One region of the Pseudomonas sp. GW823-FHT04A03 genome, then DNA from elsewhere that is predicted to be linked to it. Evidence: predicted binding sites of a transcription regulator. Region 1 holds the regulator's gene; each other region holds the start of a gene.

Region 1 (6,933 bases):
CCAGCTGGAAGAGTTGCTCAATCCCGAGAAACTCACCGCCGGCGGCGTGTAAGCACTGCAACCGCTTTGGAGGTTCACCATGGAGCACTGGAAACGCACGATCGAACGGGCCAATCGCTGCTTCATGCTGGGCGAGCTGATTGATGCCCGCGAGGCCTACCTGCAAGCATTGGCCTTGGCGCAGGTGTTGTTCGAGCGCTGGGCCGACGCCGACGAAGCGGTGGCGGCCTGCGTCATCTCCCACCACAACCTGGCCGATCTGCATTTGCGCCTGAATCAGCCGGAGGAGAGCGCCGAATATCTCTGTGCGATCCATCAACGGCTGTTGCAGACCATGCAGGACGAGCGCCTGCGCCCGGCGCTGCGTGAAGCAGCGCTGCGCCAGAGCAGCAAAACCTACGTCGAGCTGCTCAATTTCATCAGCGAACACGGCGAATACCCGCGCACCCAGCGTTTGCTGCACCCAGATACCGGCAATGCGCGCCGCGCGCCTGCCCCACAGCACCATGGAGTCCATTGAAATGGCTTTTACCCTGCCAGCCTTGCCTTACGCCTACGACGCACTGGAGCCGCACATCGATGCGCAAACCATGGAGATCCATTACACCAAGCATCACCAGACCTACATCAATAACTTGAACGCTGCGGTCGAGGGCACCGAGTTCGCGGAGTGGCCGGTGGAGAAACTGGTCGCCAGCGTCCAGCAGTTGCCGGAAAAGCTCCGCGCGGCGGTGATCAACCAGGGCGGCGGTCACGCCAACCATTCGTTGTTCTGGGAAGTGATGGTGCCCGGCGGTGGCGGCAAGCCGGACGGCGCGCTGGCCAAGGCGATCGATGAGCAACTGGGTGGCCTCGACAGCTTCAAGGAAGCCTTCACCAAAGCCGCGCTGACCCGCTTCGGCAGTGGTTGGGCGTGGCTCAGCGTGACGCCGGACAAGAAGCTGGTGGTGGAAAGCAGCGGTAACCAGGACAGCCCGCTGATGAACGGCAATACGCCGATTCTCGGCCTCGACGTGTGGGAGCACGCCTACTATCTGCGTTATCAGAACCGTCGGCCGGAATACATCAGCGCGTTCTACAACGTGATCAACTGGCCGGAAGTCGCTGCGCGCTATCAGGCCGCACTGGTTTAAGTCTCCTATAAAAACAATCCAAGGCTGACTATGGGCACTGAAACACTGGCGATCGGAAGTGGGCGTATGTTTCGTTACGCAATTGGATCGCTATTGCTGTTGGCGGGCATGACCTTGCTGGTTGCCCACGGACTGGAATGGCTGAATCTGGAGCCGAGATTGTCCCGGGCATTGCAGGGCGGCGCGATCTGCGCCCTCGGCACCGCACTGGGAGCCGTTCCGGTGCTGGTGATTCGCAATATGCCCCAGGCGTTGGGCGATACGCTGCTGGGTTTTGGCGCCGGTGTGATGCTGGCAGCAACTGCGTTTTCGCTGATCGTGCCGGGAATTGCCGCCGCCGAAAGTCTGGGCCTGAGCCCATGGGGCGCCAGCGGCCTGATCTGCTTCGGCATCATGCTCGGAGCTTTCGGCCTGTATCTGGTTGATCGCCGGGTGTCGGGCGCTTCGCCGGAAATGCTCATCGGTACCGTCAAGCATCCGGTCATTCCGCCGCGGATCTGGTTGTTCGTGTTCGCCATCATTGCCCATAACATCCCGGAAGGCATGGCGGTCGGAGTATCGGCCGGCGGTGGTATGCCGGACGCAGACAGCCTGGCAATGGGCATTGCCTTGCAGGATGTGCCGGAAGGGCTGGTGATTGCACTGGTACTGGCCGGTGCCGGGATGTCGCGGGTCAAGGCGTTTTTGATTGGTGCAGCGTCAGGTCTGGTCGAACCGGTGTTCGCGCTGCTCTGCGCGTGGCTGGTCAGTCTTGCCGAGTTGTTGCTGCCTTTGGGATTGGCGTTGGCGGCGGGTGCCATGTTGCTGGTGGTGACTCATGAGGTCATCCCGGAATCGCGACGCAATGGTCACGAGAAGCTGGCAAGCCTGGGGTTGTTGATCGGCTTCTGTCTGATGATGGTGATGGATACTGCGTTGGGATGAACCGGGAGGAGGGAGCTGACTCCCTCGCCTCAAACGTTTTCAACCACCTTCGTCGAAGTAGTTGTTGATCAGTGTCACCAGCGCGTCCATGGCTTCCTGTTCCTGGTGGCCATCGGTACTCAGGTGGATTTTGGTGCCCTTGCCCGCAGCGAGCATCATCATTGCCATGATGCTTTTACCGTCAACCGTGGTTTCCGGGGTGCGGCCCACTCTGATCGTGCAATCGGGAAACTGGCCCGCCACTCCGACGAACTTTGCCGATGCGCGGGCGTGCAGGCCCAGCTTGTTGATGATTTCGATTTCACGAGCAGGCATCGCGGTGTGAATCCTTTAGCTGAGGTCGCGGTGGCGGACCTGGACGTTTTTCAGGGTTTTTTGCAAGGCCTGACCCAGGCGTTCGGTCAGGTAGACAGAACGGTGATGTCCGCCGGTACAGCCAATGGCAATGGTCACGTAGGCACGATTGCTGGCAGCAAAGCGCGGCAGCCATTTGAACAGATAGGCATAGATGTCCTGGAACATCTCTTCGACTTCCGGCTGCGCTGCCAGGTATTCGGCCACAGGCTCATCGAGCCCGGATTGCGCACGTAACTCCGGTTTCCAGTACGGATTGGGCAGGCAGCGTACATCGAACACCAGATCCGCATCCACCGGCATGCCGCGTTTGAAACCGAACGACTCCACCAGAAACGCGGTGCCCGGCTCCGGCTGGTTCAGCAGTCGCAGCTTGATGGTATCGCGCAGTTGGTAGAGGTTCAGATTGGTGGTGTTGACCTTCAGGTCGGCCAGGTCGGCGATCGGGCCCAGCAGGGCGGTTTCGTCGTTGATGGCTTCGGCCAGCGAGCGGTTGGCATTGCTGAGCGGGTGACGACGACGGGTTTCCGAAAAACGTTTGAGCAACGTTTCGTCATCGGCGTCCAGGTACAGGACATCGCACTGGATATGCCGGCTGCGGACTTCCTCAAGCAGCTCGGGAAACCGCGACAGGTGGCTCGGCAGGTTGCGCGCATCGATCGAGACGGCAACCAGCGGCTGGAGCATTTCGGTGTGGACCAGCGCGCGCTCGGCGAGATCTGGCAGCAAACCGGCCGGCAGGTTGTCAATGCAGTAGTAGCCGTTGTCCTCAAGGACATCCAGGGCGGTACTTTTACCCGAGCCGGAACGGCCACTGACAATGATCAAGCGCATGGTTACGGCCTGTTCTGTTCTTCCAGTACAACCTGGTACAACGCTTCGTTGCTTGGCGCGCTGCGCAGTCTGTCGCGCACGTCTTTGCGGTCGAGCATGCTGGCGATCTGGCGTAACAGTTCCAGGTGCGCGTCGGTGGCGGCTTCCGGCACCAGAAGGACGAACAGCAGGTCCACAGGCGCGCCGTCGATAGCGTCGAAATCGATAGGAGCGTCAAGGTGCATCAGCGCACTGATTGGCGCTTCGCAACCCTTGAGGCGGCAGTGAGGAATGGCGATGCCGTTGCCAAAACCGGTGGAACCCAGTTTTTCACGAGCAATCAATGCCTCGAAGACATCTTGCATCTCCAGATCCGGGACTTCCCGGGCGATCAGGTTGGCAATTTGTTCGAGGGCTTTCTTTTTACTGCCGCCCGGCACGTTCACCAGGGAACGGCCGGGGGTCAGGATACTTTCAAGTCGGATCATGGGGGTGGGGGTTATCGACCGGTAGCGCCCTGGAGCAGGCTCTGGGTCTTTTCCTTATGCTTTTTGAGTTGTTTATCAAGCTTGTCGGTCAGCGCGTCGATCGCAGCGTACATATCGGTATGTTCCGCGTTTGCGACGACCTCGTTGCCGGGAATATGCAGCGTGGCTTCGATTTTCTGCTTCAGCTTTTCGACGCACATCGTGACTTGCACGTTGGTGATCTTGTCGAAATGTCCCTCAAGCCTCTTGAGCTTTTGCTCAACGTATTCACGGAGAGGTTGGGTAACTTCCAGTTGGTGTCCACTGATGTTGACTTGCATACAGCTTCTCCTTCGTTGCCAGTGCATAAAGCGGCAGGCCGAAGAGCCTGCCACTGGAACGCTGTAACGTGGCTTACATCAACCGCTTGCGTTCGCTCGAAGGCGCGATCCCGAGGGATTCGCGGTACTTGGCGACGGTGCGGCGAGCCACCTGAATGCCTTGTGCCTCCAGTAAACCAGCGATCTTGCTGTCACTCAACGGCTTTTTCTGATTTTCCGCGGCAACCAGTTTCTTGATGATCGCGCGGATCGCCGTGGACGAGCATTCACCGCCTTCGGAGGTGCTCACATGGCTGGAGAAAAAGTATTTCAGTTCATATATGCCCCGTGGGGTATGCATGAATTTCTGCGTGGTCACCCGGGAAATCGTCGACTCGTGCATGCCTACTGCTTCAGCGATGTCATGCAGCACCAGCGGCTTCATGGCTTCGTCGCCGTATTCCAGAAAGCCGCGCTGGTGCTCGACGATCTGGGTGGCCACTTTCATCAGGGTTTCGTTGCGGCTCTGCAGGCTCTTGATGAACCAGCGGGCTTCCTGCAACTGATTGCGCATGAAGGTGTTGTCGGCGCTGGTGTCGGCGCGGCGCACGAAGCCTGCGTACTGGGCGTTGACCCGCAGGCGCGGCACCGACTCCTGGTTCAGCTCGACCAGCCAGCGTTCGTTGTCCTTGCGCACGATGACGTCAGGCACCACGTACTCGGCTTCGGTGGATTCGATCTGCGAGCCCGGGCGCGGGTTGAGGCTCTGCACCAGTTCGATGACCTGGCGCAGCTCGTCTTCCTTGAGTTTCATGCGCCGCATCAGCTGGCTGTAGTCGCGGCTGCCGAGCAAATCGATGTAATCGGTGACCAGACGCTTGGCCTCGGCCAGCCAAGGGGTCTTGGCCGACAGCTGGCGCAATTGCAGCAGCAGGCATTCGCCCAGATTGCGTGCGCCGATGCCGGCCGGTTCGAATTGCTGGATGCGGTGCAGGACGGCTTCGATCTCGTCCAGCTCGATGTCGAGTTCCGGATCGAAGGCGTCGAGGATTTCTTCGAGGGTTTCGTCGAGGTAACCCTGATTGTTGATGCAATCGATCAGGGTAACGGCGATCAGGCGATCGGTGTCGGACATCGGTGCCAGGTTCAACTGCCACAGCAGGTGGCTTTGCAGGCTCTCGCCGGCGGAGGTGCGGGTGGTGAAGTCCCACTCGTCATCGTCGCTGCTCGGCAGGCTGCTGGCGCTGGTCTGGTAGACGTCTTCCCAGGCGGTGTCGACGGGCAGTTCGTTGGGGATTCGCTCGTTCCATTCGCCGTCTTCGAGGTTGTCGACTGTCGGCGCGGTCTCCTGATAGGAGGGTTCCTGGATCTCGGTGTTGGGCTTCTGTTCGGCGTTGTCGGCCATGGGATCGGAGTTGTCGAAGTCGTCGCCGTCTTCCTGGCGTTCGAGCATCGGATTGGATTCCAGAGCCTCCTGGATTTCCTGTTGCAGATCCAGGGTCGACAATTGGAGCAGGCGGATGGCCTGTTGCAGCTGCGGTGTCATCGTCAGCTGCTGGCCCATTCTCAAGACTAGCGATGGTTTCATGGCAGGGGCTTAACACCTTATTCGCCGGCGCTATGCGCCATCCACTACAGGGCGCCGGAGCGCCAAACTTAAGCAAATTATATGCCTGAAACTGTCGTGTTTGCCTAGAGCGCTGTAACAATAAAAGCGTATAAAAAGGCGCTTCAACGTTACAGCACCCGGACGGCTGGTCGAATGCTGTCGCGCTTACAGGCGGAACTCGTGACCCAGATAGACTTCCTTCACCAGATCGTTGGCGAGGATGGTCGCGGAGTCGCCTTCGGCGATCAACTGGCCGTCGTTGACGATGTAAGCGGTTTCGCAGATATCCAGCGTCTCACGGACGTTGTGGTCGGTGATCAGTACACCAATGCCCTTGGCCTTGAGGTGATGGATGATCTGTTTGATGTCGCCGACCGAGATCGGGTCGACACCGGCGAACGGTTCGTCGAGCAGGATGAACTTCGGTGCCGTGGCCAGTGCGCGGGCGATCTCCACGCGGCGGCGCTCACCACCGGACAGGCTCATGCCGAGGTTGTCGCGGATATGGCTGATGTGGAATTCCTGCAGCAGGCTCTCCAGCTCCTTGCGACGACCGGCCTTGTCGAGTTCCTGACGGGTTTCGAGGATGGCCATGATGTTGTCGGCCACCGACAGTTTGCGGAAGATCGACGCTTCTTGCGGCAGATAGCCGATACCGGCCTTGGCGCGACCATGCATCGGCTGGTGGCTGACGTCCAGATCGTCGATCAGTACGCGACCCTGATCGGCCTGGACCAGGCCGACGATCATGTAGAAGCAGGTGGTCTTGCCGGCGCCGTTGGGGCCGAGCAGGCCGACGATCTGACCGCTGTCGATCGACAGGCTGACGTCGCGCACGACCTGGCGGCTTTTATAGGCCTTGGCCAGGTGCTGAGCTTTCAGAGTTGCCATTACTGGGTTTTCTCGTCGGTTTTCTTCTTCGGCTGGATCACCATGTCGATACGCGGACGCGCTTCGGTAACCTTGCTGCCAGTGGCTCGACCGGCGCTGGCCAGTTTCTTCACCGTGTCATAGACGATTTTTTCGCCTTGAGTGACGTTGTTGTCCTTGTCGATGACCTTGGCCTTGTCGATCAGCACAACGCGGTTCTGCTGCGCGTGGTACTGAATGGTCACGCCGTAGCCCTGGACAGGTTTGGCGTCGCCGGCAGTCTGCAACTGTTCGAAATAAGCGAGGTTGCCCACCGACGTCACGACGTCGATGTCGCCGTTCGGCGCACGGGTCATGGTCACGGTGTTGCCTTTGACGATCATCGAACCTTGGGTGATGATCACGTCACCTTTATAGGTGGCAACGCCATTCTTGTCGTCCAG
Region 2 (6,933 bases), on a different contig from region 1:
AGTTCATCTCGTACGCGCGCTGGGTGGTGATCATGTTGACCATCTCTTCCACGGTGCTGACGTTGGAGGTTTCCAGGGTGTTCTGCAGGGTGGTGCCGAAACCGTTCAGGCCCGGAGTACCGACTTGCGGTGCACCGGAAGCGGCGGTTTCCAGGAACAGGTTGTTGCCCACTGCTTGCAGACCGGCCGGGTTGATGAAGTCGGCGGTTTGCAGGTTGCCGATCACCTGAGCAGCCGGGTTACCCGGGACAGTGATCGACACAGTGCCGTCAGTACCGACAGTGAAGCTCTGGGCGTTGTTCGGAATGACGATGGCCGGCTCCAGGGCGAAACCGCTGGCGTTGACGATCTGGCCGTTGGAATCGAGGTGGAACGTACCGTCACGGGTGTAGGACGTGGTGCCGTCCGGCTGCAGGATCTGGAAGAAACCGCGACCGTCGATGGCCATGTCCAGTGGCTGCTCGGTGGCTTGCAGGCTGCCGGCGGTGAAGTTTTTCTGGGTGCCGACGATGCGCACACCGGTACCCAGTTGCAGACCCGACGGCAGTTCGCTGTCCTGGGTCGACTGGGCGCCTGGCTGACGCTTGATCTGGTACAGCAGGTCCTGGAACTCGGCGCGGTCACGTTTGAAACCCGTGGTCGACACGTTCGCCAGGTTGTTGGAAATGGTGGTCAGGTTGGTGTCCTGGGCGGACAGACCGGTTTTGGCAACCCATAGAGCCGGAAGCATTCGATTCTCCTCGTGCGCCTGTTTTACGGCGCGACGTTCTGATAATTAGCTGATCTGCAAGACCCGAGCCATGGCCTGGTCGTCGTCTTTGGCGGTGTTCATCATCTTGACGTGCAATTCGAATTGCTTGGCCAGGGCCAGCACCGACGTCATCTCTTCCACGGCATTGACGTTGCTCGACTCCAGGAAACCCGACACCAGTTTGACGTTGGCATCGGCCGGCGCAGGCTGGCCGTCCTTGGTGTAAATCGAACCGTCCAAGCCCTTGTTCATGTTCTTGATGTCCGGGTTGACCAGCTTGATCCGGTCGACTTCAGCCATGACGCGCGGGCCCTCGCCCATCGCACGGATACTGATGGTGCCGTCTTCACCGACTTCCACCTGCTGCTCCGGCGGCACGGCAATCGGCCCACCGTTGCCCATGACCGGCATGCCGTTGCCGGCACGCAATACGCCGAGGGCATCGATATTGAGGCTGCCGGTGCGCACGTAGCTTTCACCGCCATTAGGGTTCTGCACGGCGATCCAGCCGTTGCCGGACACGGCGACGTCGAGATCACGACCGGTCTGCACCAGCGAGCCCGGCGTGAAGTCGGTGGCGGGCCGTTCGCTCATGGCAAACGCACGCGCCGGAAAGCTGTCACCGAACACCGGCATCGAACGCGCCTGCTCCAGGTCGCGCTGAAAACCGTTGGTGGAGATGTTCGCCAGGTTGTTGGCATGAGCCTTTTGCGCCAGTGCGTTCTGGCTGGCGCCGGTCATTGCCACATAAAGGTACTTGTCCACACTCTTTCCTCTGCATGCCGGACGTTTGCCGCCCACCGCTGTACTGCTGAGCCATAAGCAATTTGCAGACCAACTTTTTTCTGGCGGCCGAAGGCCCGGTAAACAAAGGACTTGAGGGATTTTGCGAGGATGAGGGAAATGTATCGAAGTCGAAAAACCGGCGGTGTCATGCCGCTTGGCGGCAAACACCGACGCGGAGGTTGCCCGGACTACCGCTTTCGCGAGCAAGCTCGCTCCCACAAGAGATCGAATTTCAACTGTGGGAGCGAGCTTGCTCGCGATGAGGCCATCAGAAGCGATGTAATTACCGGTTAAGACTCACTCTTGCCGACTTCGTACTCACGCAGCTTGTTGGCAATCGTGGTGTGCGAAACCCCGAGCCGCCTGCCCAGTTGCCGGCTACTCGGATGCTCGGAATACAAGCGTTCCAGCACCGCCTTCTCGAAGCGCCCGACAATCTCGTCCAGCCCGCCTTCGAGGGAGAAATCGCCAAGCGGCTGACGCACGCCGTAATCCGGCAGGCGAATGTGCTCGGCCTTGACCGTGCCGCCGTCGCACAGCGAAACCGCCTGGAACAGCACGTTCTCGAGTTGCCGTACGTTGCCCGGCCAATGGTAGTGACTGAGCCGGTCCATCGCCGCCGGCGCCAGTTTCGGCAACGGGCAGCCGATCTGCCGGCTGGCCTGATCGAGGAAGTGCTCCACCAGCGGCGTCAAACCGTCGAGGCATTCGCGCAGTGGCGGGATGTGCAGCGACAGCACGTTCAAGCGGTGATACAGATCCTGGCGAAACTCGCCTCGTGCGCACAATTCCGACAGGTCGACCTGGGTTGCGCAGATCACCCGCACATCCAGGTAAACCTCTTCATCACTGCCCACCCGCCGGAAGCAACCGTCCTGCAGGAAACGCAGCAATTTCACCTGCAAGCGCGGGCTCATTTCGCCAACGCCATCGAGGAACAGAGTGCCGCCCGCCGTCAGTTCCAGCAGCCCGAGCTTGCCCTCGGCCCGTGCGCCTTCAAAGGCACCGGGGCCGTAGCCGAACAGTTCGGTCTCGGCCATCGACTCCGGCAGCCCCGCGCAGTTGAGCGCCATCAACGGCGACTGACCGCGTGGGCTCGCCAGGTGGCAGGCCCGCGCCAGCAATTCCTTGCCGGTGCCGGTTTCACCTTCAATCAACAACGGCGCATCCAGCGGAGCCATGCGCCGTGCTTCGCGCACCACCGCCGCCATTACTTTCGAGCTCTGGAAGATGCTGTCGAAGCCACGCAACTCTTGTTTGCGCACGTTATAGATGCGCTCGCCGACCCGGTCCGCCCGGTGCAATGTCAGCACGGCACCGGCCATGGCCTCGCTGTCGTCGTGTTCCGATTGCAGCGGCGCGATGTCGGCCAGAAAGATGTCGCCCTTGACCTTGACCCGCATGCCGTTGATTCGCGATTTGTTGGCGCGCACCAGTTCCGGCAAGTCGAAATCCTCGGCGTAACGCGACAACGGAATCCCCGGCACCTCGTCTACCCGCACCCCGAGCAACTGCGCCGCCGCACGGTTGGCCGCCACAATGGAACCGCCCATGTCGATCGACAGCACCGGGAACTCCAGCGCGCCGAGCAGCGCATTCAACTCCATGTGCCGCCGCTCGCTGGGCATCAGCCCTACTCGCTTGACGCCGAACACCCCGGCGATGGCCTCGAACTTGGGTCGCAGCGCCTGGAACTGAATGTTGATCAGGTTCGGGCAATGCAGGTAGATCGCGTTGCCATGCTCACCGCCCACCTCGCCACGGGCGACGTTGATCCCGTACTCCACCAGCAGATTGAGAATGTCGCGCAGGATGCCGATGCGGTTCTGGCAGTGGACTTTGATACGCATATAAAGGCCCGAAACAGGTGAAGAGGCGGTCTGACGCCGGAATTTTCTGCGCAGCGCGCAAGATAGTCGTCAAGATTATGTGACAGCCATCGGCCTTTTCAAACCCGACAGTCACCGCAAACACGACTTATCGCACGAAGCGTAACGAAAATTTTACGAATTAAAGAGACTTTTCCTACTTGAGCAGCCTTCAACCTGCTGCAACAACGAACGTTCCGGGGTATTTCTCAGTCCATCGCAGGACATAACAAGAACGAAATTCCCCTCGCAGGAGAGCAGTATGAAGCAGACGCAATACGTGGCCCGCGAGCCCGATGCGCAAGGTTTTATCGACTACCCCGCCGAAGAACACGCGGTGTGGAACACGCTGATCACCCGCCAGATGAAAGTGATCGAGGGTCGTGCGTGCCAGGAATACCTGGACGGTATCGAAAAACTCGGTCTGCCCCACGACCGCATTCCGCAACTGGGCGAGATCAACAAGGTGCTCGGCGAGACCACCGGTTGGCAGGTTGCCCGCGTTCCGGCGCTGATCCCCTTCCAGACCTTTTTCGAATTGCTCGCCAGCAAGCAGTTTCCGGTGGCCACGTTCATTCGCACCCGTGAAGAACTGGACTACCTGCAAGAGCCGGACATTTTCCACGAGATCTTTGGCCACTGCCCGTTGCTGACCAACCCGTGGTTCGCCGAATTCACCCACACCTACGGCAAACTCGGCCTGCAAGCGACCAAGGAAGAACGCGTTTATCTGGCGCGCCTGTACTGGATGACCATCGAGTTCGGCCTGGTCGACACCCCGCAAGGCAAACGCATCTACGGCGGCGGCATCCTGTCCTCGCCAAAAGAAACCGTTTATTCGCTGTCGGACGAGCCCGAGCATCAGGCCTTCGATCCGCTGGAAGCCATGCGCACGCCATACCGCATCGACATCCTGCAACCGCTGTATTTTGTCCTGCCGAACCTCAAGCGCCTGTTCGACCTCGCCCACGAAGACATCATGGCCATGGTCAAGCAAGGCATGCAGCTGGGTCTGCACGCACCGAAGTTTCCGCCAAAACCGAAAGCCGCGTGACCCGCGACTTTTGCTTACAAGTGAGTCTGTCCGTCGTCGCCACTTTGGTTTAGCGTGGCGACACTGACCGCCAATATAAAAAAACACCTTCAGATTTCAGGAAGTCCACCATGTCCACTTTGAACCAAGCCCATTGCGAAGCCTGCCGTGCCGATGCCCCACAAGTCAGCGATGAAGAACTGCCGATCCTGATCAAGCAGATCCCTGACTGGAACATCGAAGTACGCGACAGCATCATGCAGCTGGAAAAAGTCTTCCTGTTCAAGAACTTCAAGCACGCGCTGGCCTTCACCAACGCCGTCGGCGAGATCTCCGAGGCCGAAGGTCACCACCCGGGCCTGCTGACCGAGTGGGGCAAAGTCACCGTGACCTGGTGGAGCCACTCGATCAAGGGCCTGCACCGCAACGACTTCATCATGGCCGCGCGCACTGACGAAGTGGCCAAGACTGCAGAAGGACGCAAGTAATGCACTTCGACGCCATCGGCCGGGTGCCCGGCGACCCGATCCTCGGCCTGATGGAGGCCTACGCGCAGGACTCCAACCCGCGCAAGTTCGACCTCGGCGTGGGCGTCTACAAGGATGCCCAGGGCCTGACACCGATTCCCGAAGCGGTGAAAATCGCCGAGGCGCGACTGGTCGAGAGCCAGGACACCAAGACCTACATCGGTGGCCACGGCAATCCGCTGTTCGGCAAAGTCATCAATGAGCTGGTGCTCGGTGCCGATTCGGCACTGATCGCCGAGCAACGTGCCGGCGCCACACAGACCCCGGGCGGCACTGGCGCCCTGCGTCTGGCGGCGGATTTCATCGCGCAATGCCTGCCGGGCAAAGGCGTCTGGCTGAGCAACCCGACCTGGCCGATCCACGAAACGATTTTCGCGGCCGCCGGGGTCAAGATCAGCCATTACCCGTATGTCGGCAGCGACAACCGCCTCGATGTCGACGCGATGCTCGCCGTGCTCAACGAAGTGCCGAAAGGTGATGTGGTGCTGCTGCACGCGTGCTGCCACAACCCGACCGGTTTCGACCTGAGCCACGACGACTGGCATCGCGTGCTGGATGTGGTGCGCAGCCGTGATCTGCTGCCACTGATCGACTTTGCCTACCAGGGTTTTGGCGACGGTCTGGAGCAGGATGCGTGGTCGACCCGGCTGTTTGCGGCCGAGTTGCCTGAACTGCTGATCACCAGCTCCTGTTCGAAGAACTTCGGCCTGTACCGCGACCGCACCGGTGCGTTGATCGTCAGCGCGAAAACCGCTGACAAGCTCATCGACATCCGCAGTCAGCTGGCGCACATCGCCCGTAACGTGTGGTCGACGCCGCCGGATCACGGCGCGGCCGTCGTCGCCACAATCCTCGCCGACCCGGAGCTGAAACGCCGCTGGGCCGACGAAGTGGAAGCGATGCGTCTGCGCATCGCCCAGTTGCGCAGCGGTCTGGTGGACGCGCTGGAACCGCACGGCCTGCGCGAGCGTTTTGCGCACATCGGCGTGCAACGCGGGATGTTCTCCTACACCGGCCTGTCGCCGGAACAGGTGAAAAACCTGCGCGAGCATCACAGCGTGTACATGGTCAGCTCGGGCCGGGCCAACGTCGCCGGGATTGATGCGACGCGCCTCGACCTGCTGGCGGAAGCGATCGCTACCGTCTGCAAATAATCCCATCCATGATCGTTCCCACGCTCTGCGTGGGAATGCAGCCCGGGACGCTCTGCGTCCCTGCCGAAGCGGACGCAGAGCGTCCATTGAGGCATTCCCACGCGGAGCGTGGGAACGATTAGGCACGGAACATGGTGTCGGATCAGGGCTGCGTCACACTGTCGCACTTGTCTAGACAATCCCGCCCGTCGAAACAAATGGATTTAAAAATCTGTTTGTCACTTTTCCTGCTGTATCCTTCGCAAGCTTTCTGAAAGCGCGGATCTACCAGATCTATCAACAGACTTAGCGAGGAGCGCAACCATGCACGAGATTCCGAATCTCCCCTTCCCAAGCCTGCACGAAACTGAGCAGACGACCACGCAACAAGCCGGTGCCCAACAGCCCGAGCCGAAAGAAGCCGCCGAGAGCCGTCCGGCCGACAGCGAAGAGTAGGCAACACCCGCCGTACAGACCGTGTGGAAAGCGCTAACATGCGCTTTCCACACTGCCTGAAACCTGAGCCGCCATGTCCAAAGAATTCGATGAACAACAGGCCGAGATCCTGATCGGTGCCACCGAAAAGATGATCGAGATCTGGAGCCGTCTCTCGCCCGAGAAACAGGCCGCCCTGCTCGCCCGTTTCGGCAGCGAAGAAAACGCGCTGGCTGCATTGGTCACCACGCAATTGGTCGCTCCGGCCAAATAGTTTTACTTTTCCCCGCCCCAGACGCGTCCGCATCGGTATCATGAGCAGCCTATCTATTCTGCTCTTCCCGTGGATCGTAATTCATGTCGTCCTCAATGCCAGAACCCCAGCGTCCCCTGGCGGTCA
Region 3 (6,933 bases), on a different contig from region 1:
CATCGGGAAACGCTTGAGCACCAGCAGCACCCGGTTGGCCAGACGCGACCAGAGGCACAGGCGATAAGCGGTTTCCATGGTCGCCATGCCACGCACGGCGGAGGTGTGTTCGCGGGCCTCTTCAAGGCCAAGCCCGACGGCTTCCTCGATGAGCAGGCCTTCAAGGCCTTTGGGGCAAGTGAGGAAGAGTTCGAAACGGTCGGACATGGTTTTTCCAGAGCCTTTGGCTAATGAACCGGCAACGCATTGCCGATCCGGTTTTCAATCAGGCGCTTTTCTACAAGAGCGCCCGCGTGGCACGAAGGTGTGCCGTTCCATCCCCGCTGCTCGGGTTAAAAGAGCTTAGATGCCGGGACAGATAAAAAAGTTGAAGCAACAAAATGACTCAAAGCAACCCTTCGTCGAATAGTACCCCAGCGTAAACGTGGGTCATTCTCACTAAAGGATTAACCTCATCATCCAGCGCGGGGCCGATCATACCGGGGTTTGGCCAATAGACACTGGATAAATACGCGGTTACTTATGGCCATAGCATCTTTTTCGTTACGTCCTTATGACAAAACGGTCATTCCATCGATGTGACTCATTGGTTAGAACTGGACACAGGTTGACGTCGCAACGGCGTCAACACCTTGGCTCGCCACGCCGGCAGCGAGCCGCCAACGGCAGAGTTTTTCTGCCAGACCTCAATTGAGGTCGACGCGACAAAAACAGTCAACAAGTGAGGGAAACACCCTATGAGAAGACTTAAGCGTGATCCGTTGGAAAGAGCATTTTTGCGCGGATATCAATATGGCGTTGGTGGCAAATCCCGTGAGCTTTGCCCATTTACTCTACCGTCGGTACGTCAAGCCTGGATCAATGGCTGGCGAGAAGGACGCGGCGACAACTGGGACGGTATGACCGGCACTGCGGGAATCCACAGACTCAACGAACTTCACGCCGTCGGCTGACACAGGGCACTTATTCCGACACGACAATCTGATTTCGCAACACCCTGATCACCATGCACGTCCTTCCCGGACGGCGGGCTACGGCCCAGGGGCTCCTTCGAGGAGCCCTTTTTTATGCCTGCCTTTTATATCCGCCGATCAGCGCTTGGCGGCGATCGCGTCCACGGACTCGCGAATCAGCGCCGGGCCCTTATAGATGAAGCCGGAGTAGATCTGCACCAGGCTCGCGCCGGCAGCGATCTTCTCGGCCGCATGCTTGCCTTCGGTGATGCCGCCCGCTGCGATGATCGGCAGTTTGCCGCCCAGCTCGGACGCCAGCACTTTCACCGTGTGGGTGCTCTTCTCGCGAACCGGCGCGCCGGACAGACCGCCCGCCTCGTCACCGTGTTCCATGCCTTCGACACCCACGCGGCTGAGGGTGGTGTTGGTGGCGATCACCGCGTCCATCCCGGTTTCGATCAGTGCCTGGGCGACTTGCGCGGTTTCTTCGTCGGTCATGTCCGGCGCGATCTTGATCGCCAGCGGTACATGTTTGCCATGACGCAGGGCCAGTTCGGCGCGACGTGTGGCCAGATCCGCCAGCAATTGCTTGAGCGAATCACCGAATTGCAGGCTGCGCAGGCCCGGGGTGTTCGGCGAGCTGACGTTGACCGTGACGTAACTGGCGTGGGCGTAGACCTTGTCCAGGCAGATCAGGTAGTCATCCACTGCGCGTTCGACCGGGGTATCGAAGTTCTTGCCGATGTTGATCCCCAGCACGCCCTTGTATTTGGCCGCCGCCACCCGCGCCAGCAGGTTATCCACGCCGAGGTTGTTGAAACCCATGCGGTTGATGATCGCCTCGGCTTCCGGCAGGCGGAAAATCCGTGGTTTCGGGTTGCCCGGCTGCGGACGCGGGGTCACGGTGCCGATTTCGACAAAACCGAAACCCAGCTGCGCGAAGCCGTCGATGGCCGCGCCGTTCTTGTCCAGACCGGCCGCCAGACCCACAGGGTTCGGGAACTCCAGGCCCATGACAGTCACCGGCAGCGACGCCGGGGCCTTGCACAGCAAGCCGTTGAGGCCCAAACGCCCGCCCGCGCCGATCAGATCCAGCGACAGATCGTGGGAGGTTTCCGGGGAAAGTTTGAACAACAGCTGACGGGCCAGGGTGTACATGGGCGGCTATGACTCGGGCGGCGAAAAGAGGCGGCGATTATAGCCGGGCATCGCCCCGCCGCGCGAGGCGCACGGGTAAATCCGTGCGCATGGCATATGCCTTGCACCTTCCTCGGTATCAGCCCGCAGGCCAATGGTGGCGTGCAGGCAAGGACAATGGCGTCGTCTCTCGGTTTTGCGCGGGCAAAGCCCGGGACGACGTTTTTTTTGAGGGTGGCTTTCATGACTCAAACCTCCGCCGGGCCGCTGGCCTGGGTCAACGGCAGCGATGCTCCGGAAAAAAGCGCGATCAACCTGGGCTTCATGGCCCTGAGCGACTGCGCCTCGCTGGTGGTCGCCGCCACTCAAGGCTTTGCCCAGCCTTACGGGCTGACCCTGAACCTCAAGCGCCAGAGTTCCTGGGCCAACCTGCGGGACAACCTGGTCAGCGGCGAGCTGGATGCCGCCCACAGCCTTTACGGCCTGATCTACGCGGTGCACTTGGGCATCGGCGGTGTCGCGCCGACCGACATGGCGGTGCTGATGGGCCTGAACCAGAACGGCCAGAGCCTCAACCTGTCCCACGGTTTGCAGGGCCTGGGCGTGACCGGTCCTGAAGCGCTGCACCATCACGTGCACCAAACCCGCGCAAAACTCACTTTCGCCCAGACCTTCCCCACCGGTACCCATGCCATGTGGCTGTATTACTGGCTGGCGAGCCAGGGCATCCATCCGTTGCAGGATGTCGACAGCGTGGTGGTGCCGCCGCCGCAAATGGTCGCGCACTTGCAGGCCGGACGCATCGATGGCCTCTGCGTCGGCGAACCGTGGGCGGCCAGCGCCGTGCAGCAGGATCTCGGTTTCACGCTGGCGACCAGCCAGACCATCTGGCCCGATCACCCGGAAAAAGTCCTCGGCTGCACCCGCGCCTTCGTCGAGCAATACCCCAACACCGCCCGCGCGCTGGTGATGGCGATCCTCGAAGCCAGCCGTTTCATCGAAGAAAGCCCGGAAAACCGCCGCAGCACCGCGCAGTTGCTGAGCGCCCCGGAATACCTCGACGCCCCGGTCTCCTGCATCGAACCACGCTTTCTCGGCGACTACGACGATGGCCTCGGCAATCGCTGGCAGGACCCGCACGCCTTGCGCTTTCACGGCGATGGCGCGGTGAACCTGCCGTACCTGTCGGACGGCATGTGGTTCATGACCCAGTTTCGCCGTTGGGGTTTGCTGCGTGATGACCCGGACTACCTCGCCGTCGCCCGTCAGGTACAACAACTGGAGATCTATCGCGACGCGGCGACTGCTGTGGGCGTCGCGGCCTGGGGCAAGGACATGCGCAGCAGCCAGTTGATCGACGGCAAAATCTGGGACGGCAACGACCCGGCCGCCTACGCCCGGAGCTTCAAGCTCCACGCGCTGAGCGACAGCGCCCCCCTTCTTGCCCAGCGCTGACAGGAGACCGCGAACATGCTGCGCATTCTGCTGATCAACGACACCGCGAAAAAAGTCGGACGCCTGAAAGCCGCGCTGACCGAGGCCGGTTTCGAGGTGATCGACGAGTCGGGCCTGACCATCGACCTGCCGGCGCGCGTCGAAACGGTGCGTCCGGACGTGATCCTGATCGATACCGAGTCACCGAGTCGCGATGTGATGGAACAAGTGGTGCTGGTCAGCCGCGACCAGCCCCGGCCGATCGTGATGTTCACCGACGAGCATGATCCCGGCGTGATGCGTCAGGCGATCAAGTCCGGGGTCAGTGCCTACATCGTCGAAGGCATTCACGCACAACGCCTGCAGCCGATTCTCGACGTGGCCATGGCCCGCTTCGAAAGCGACCAGGCCTTGCGCGCCCAGCTTCAGGCCCGCGACCAGCAACTGGCCGAGCGCAAGCGCATCGAGCTGGCCAAAGGGCTGTTGATGAAAATGAAGGATTGCAACGAAGAAGAGGCCTACACCCTGATGCGCCGCCAGGCCATGAGCCGCCAGCAGAAACTGATTCAGGTGGCGGAGCAGATCATTGCCATGAGCGAGTTGCTTGGCTGAGCTGGCACAAATCTCGCTAAGCAATCCCTACAGGTAACCAACGGCGGTTGCCCCACCTACGACAAAGACGTCGCTCACCTTCTTCGCCCCTTTCGGCGATCCGGGGTAGCGGCGTTTTTGCGTTTTGGCCCCACAGCCCGGGGCCGGTGGTGCGGCCGTGGCGGCGCCCCACTGTGCTGGTTCTGACTCCTTCTCGAGATTCTCTACAGCTGAGGTGCGCGATGAATAAAAGCTTCTGGAAATCCGGCCACACCCCGACCCTGTTCGCGGCCTTCCTGTATTTCGACCTGAGCTTCATGGTCTGGTACCTGCTCGGCCCGCTGGCGGTGCAGATTGCCGCCGACCTGCACCTGACCACTCAACAGCGCGGCCTTGTGGTCGCCACGCCGATTCTGGCCGGCGCGGTATTGCGCTTTGCGATGGGTATGCTCGCCGATCGCCTGTCGCCGAAAACCGCCGGGCTGATTGGCCAGGTAATCGTGATCTGCGCACTGTTCGGTGCCTGGAAACTCGGCATCCACAGCTACGAACAGGCCCTGCTGCTCGGTCTGTTCCTCGGCATGGCCGGCGCTTCGTTCGCGGTAGCCCTGCCTCTGGCTTCGCAATGGTATCCACCGGAGCATCAGGGCAAGGCAATGGGAATCGCTGGGGCCGGCAATTCCGGGACCGTGTTCGCTGCGTTGATCGCCCCGGTACTGGCCGCGTCGTTCGGCTGGAGCAATGTGTTCGGTTTCGCCCTGATTCCGCTGATCCTGACCCTGGTGCTGTTTGCCTGGCTGGCGAAAAACGCGCCGGAGCGGCCAAAAGCCAAATCCATGGCCGACTACTTCAAGGCCCTTGGCGACCGTGACAGCTGGTGGTTCATGTTTTTCTACAGCGTCACCTTCGGCGGCTTCATCGGTCTGGCCAGCGCCCTGCCCGGCTACTTCAACGATCAATACGGCCTGAGTCCGGTGACCGCCGGTTACTACACCGCGGCCTGCGTGTTCGGCGGCAGCCTGATGCGTCCTTTGGGCGGCGCGCTGGCTGATCGTTTCGGCGGCATTCGCACGCTGTTGGCGATGTATACGGTGGCAGCGGTTTGTATTGCAGCGGTCGGCTTCAACCTGCCAAGTTCCTACGCGGCGCTGGCACTTTTCGTCTGCACCATGCTCGGTCTCGGCGCGGGTAACGGCGCGGTGTTCCAACTGGTGCCGCAACGTTTCCGTCGGGAAATCGGCGTGATGACCGGGCTGATCGGCATGGCCGGCGGCATCGGCGGTTTCGCTCTGGCAGCCGGCATGGGCGCGATCAAACAGAGCACCGGCAGCTATCAACTGGCGCTTTGGCTGTTCGCCAGCCTTGGCGTGTTGGCGTGGTTCGGTCTGCACGGGGTCAAACGTCGCTGGAGAACCACCTGGGGTTCGGCGGCCGTGACCGCTGCCCGGGTCTGAGGCCTTCATGGCTCTGCAACTGAGCTTTGCCGAAGCCAGCGCCACCGGCCCCCGCGCGGAAAATCAGGACGCTTTGCGCCTGGTGACCCCGGCCCCGGCGCTGGCCGCCAGCAAGGGTTTTCTGTTCGCCATCGCCGACGGCGTCAGCCAGTGCGCCGATGGCGGGCTGGCCGCGCGCTCGACCTTGCAGGCGCTGGCGCTGGACTACTACGCCACCCCGGAAACCTGGAGCGTGGCCCAGGCCCTTGATCGTCTGCTGCTCGCGCAAAACCGCTGGTTGCAGGCCAACGGTGGCGGACAGCCGCTGCTTACCACGGTCAGTGCGCTGGTCCTGCGAGGCCGGCGATTTACTTTGGCGCACGTCGGTGATTGTCGGGTTTACCGCTGGCACGCCGAGACCTTGCAACGGATCAGCGAAGATCACGTCTGGGATCAGCCGGGCATGCAGCATGTGCTAAAGCGCGCATTGGGGCTGGATCAGCATCTGGTGCTGGACTTTCTCGATGGCGAACTGCGTGACGGCGAATGTTTTGTGCTGCTCAGTGATGGCGTGTGGGCGGCGCTCGGCGATACCGCCATCGCCGGAATTCTGCGCGATCAGCCGGATCTGCACAGTGCCGCGCAAACGTTGGTCAACGCCGCGCATCTGGCCGGCAGTCAGGACAACGCCAGCGCGCTGTTGGTGCGGGTGGATGCCGTCGGCGAGGCCAGCCTTGGCGACGCGCTGATTCATTTGCAGCAGTGGCCGCTGCCCCCGCCGCTGAAACCGGATCAGGTCTTTGAAGGCTGGCAGGTTCAAGAGGTTATGAGCCGGAGCCAGCAATCGTTGCTGTATCGCGCGCTCGACGGTCAGGGCCAGGCGTGGCTGTTGAAGACGTTGCCTGCACAACTGGCAGACGATGCCCTGGCCGGTCAGGCCTTGCTGGCGGAGGAATGGTTTCTCAAACGCGTCGCTGGGCGGCACTTCCCTGAAGTCCATAGCGCCGGTCAGCGTCAGCATTTGTACTACGTGATGCGTGAATATTCAGGGACAACCCTGGCGCATTTGTTCGAGCAAAGCGGCCCGCTGCCATTGGCCCAATGGCAGGATCTGGCCGAACGCCTGCTGCGGGCCGTCGGCCTGTTGCATCGACGGCAGATCCTGCACCGCGACATCAAACCGGAAAACCTGCACCTGGGGGACGACGGCGAGTTGCGCCTGCTGGATTTCGGCCTGGCGTATTGCCCCGGTCTGTCGCAGGACGCGCCGTCAACCTTGCCCGGAACCCCGAGCTACATTGCGCCGGAAGCCTTTCAAAGCGCAGCACCCAGCGCACAACAGGATCTGTATGCGGTGGGCGTGACCTTGTATTTCTTGCTCACCG

What was found. Region 1 encodes sigma-54, which starts transcription at its own class of promoters, with help from an activator protein. Its sites were predicted from a motif close to ANTGGCATNNANNTTGCTNT; they were not measured.
Region 2: AC1Q9F_RS23115 (flagellar basal body rod protein FlgF) is a predicted target of sigma-54. The motif match lies at 1,571-1,590, and genes of this name have one in related genera.
Region 3: AC1Q9F_RS22735 (CmpA/NrtA family ABC transporter substrate-binding protein) is a predicted target of sigma-54. The motif match lies at 2,200-2,219, and genes of this name have one in related genera.

Annotation. Positions count from the first base shown of each region.
Region 1 is NZ_JBXAIV010000002.1:634,344-641,276, reverse strand. Features, by position in the region: gene AC1Q9F_RS08920 (class II fumarate hydratase) at 1-52, shown strand, start outside; gene AC1Q9F_RS08915 (DUF2753 family protein) at 80-520, shown strand; gene AC1Q9F_RS08910 (superoxide dismutase) at 522-1,133, shown strand; gene AC1Q9F_RS08905 (ZIP family metal transporter) at 1,164-2,057, shown strand; gene AC1Q9F_RS08900 (HPr family phosphocarrier protein) at 2,097-2,372, opposite strand; gene rapZ (RNase adapter RapZ) at 2,388-3,245, opposite strand; gene ptsN (PTS IIA-like nitrogen regulatory protein PtsN) at 3,248-3,712, opposite strand; gene hpf (ribosome hibernation-promoting factor, HPF/YfiA family) at 3,724-4,032, opposite strand; gene AC1Q9F_RS08880 (RNA polymerase factor sigma-54) at 4,106-5,599, opposite strand; gene lptB (LPS export ABC transporter ATP-binding protein) at 5,786-6,511, opposite strand; gene lptA (lipopolysaccharide transport periplasmic protein LptA) at 6,511-6,933, opposite strand, start outside.
Region 2 is NZ_JBXAIV010000011.1:39,250-46,182, reverse strand. Features, by position in the region: gene flgG (flagellar basal-body rod protein FlgG) at 1-730, opposite strand, end outside; gene AC1Q9F_RS23115 (flagellar basal body rod protein FlgF) at 776-1,516, opposite strand; gene AC1Q9F_RS23110 (sigma-54-dependent transcriptional regulator) at 1,828-3,387, opposite strand; gene phhA (phenylalanine 4-monooxygenase) at 3,668-4,459, shown strand; gene AC1Q9F_RS23100 (4a-hydroxytetrahydrobiopterin dehydratase) at 4,570-4,926, shown strand; gene AC1Q9F_RS23095 (amino acid aminotransferase) at 4,926-6,119, shown strand; gene AC1Q9F_RS23090 (hypothetical protein) at 6,423-6,554, shown strand; gene AC1Q9F_RS23085 (hypothetical protein) at 6,628-6,807, shown strand; gene AC1Q9F_RS23080 (MFS transporter) at 6,903-6,933, shown strand, end outside.
Region 3 is NZ_JBXAIV010000010.1:173,531-180,463, forward strand. Features, by position in the region: gene rlmKL (bifunctional 23S rRNA (guanine(2069)-N(7))-methyltransferase RlmK/23S rRNA (guanine(2445)-N(2))-methyltransferase RlmL) at 1-207, opposite strand, end outside; gene rmf (ribosome modulation factor) at 738-953, shown strand; gene AC1Q9F_RS22730 (quinone-dependent dihydroorotate dehydrogenase) at 1,092-2,111, opposite strand; gene AC1Q9F_RS22735 (CmpA/NrtA family ABC transporter substrate-binding protein) at 2,334-3,545, shown strand; gene AC1Q9F_RS22740 (ANTAR domain-containing response regulator) at 3,561-4,136, shown strand; gene AC1Q9F_RS22745 (nitrate/nitrite transporter) at 4,358-5,569, shown strand; gene AC1Q9F_RS22750 (bifunctional protein-serine/threonine kinase/phosphatase) at 5,577-6,933, shown strand, end outside.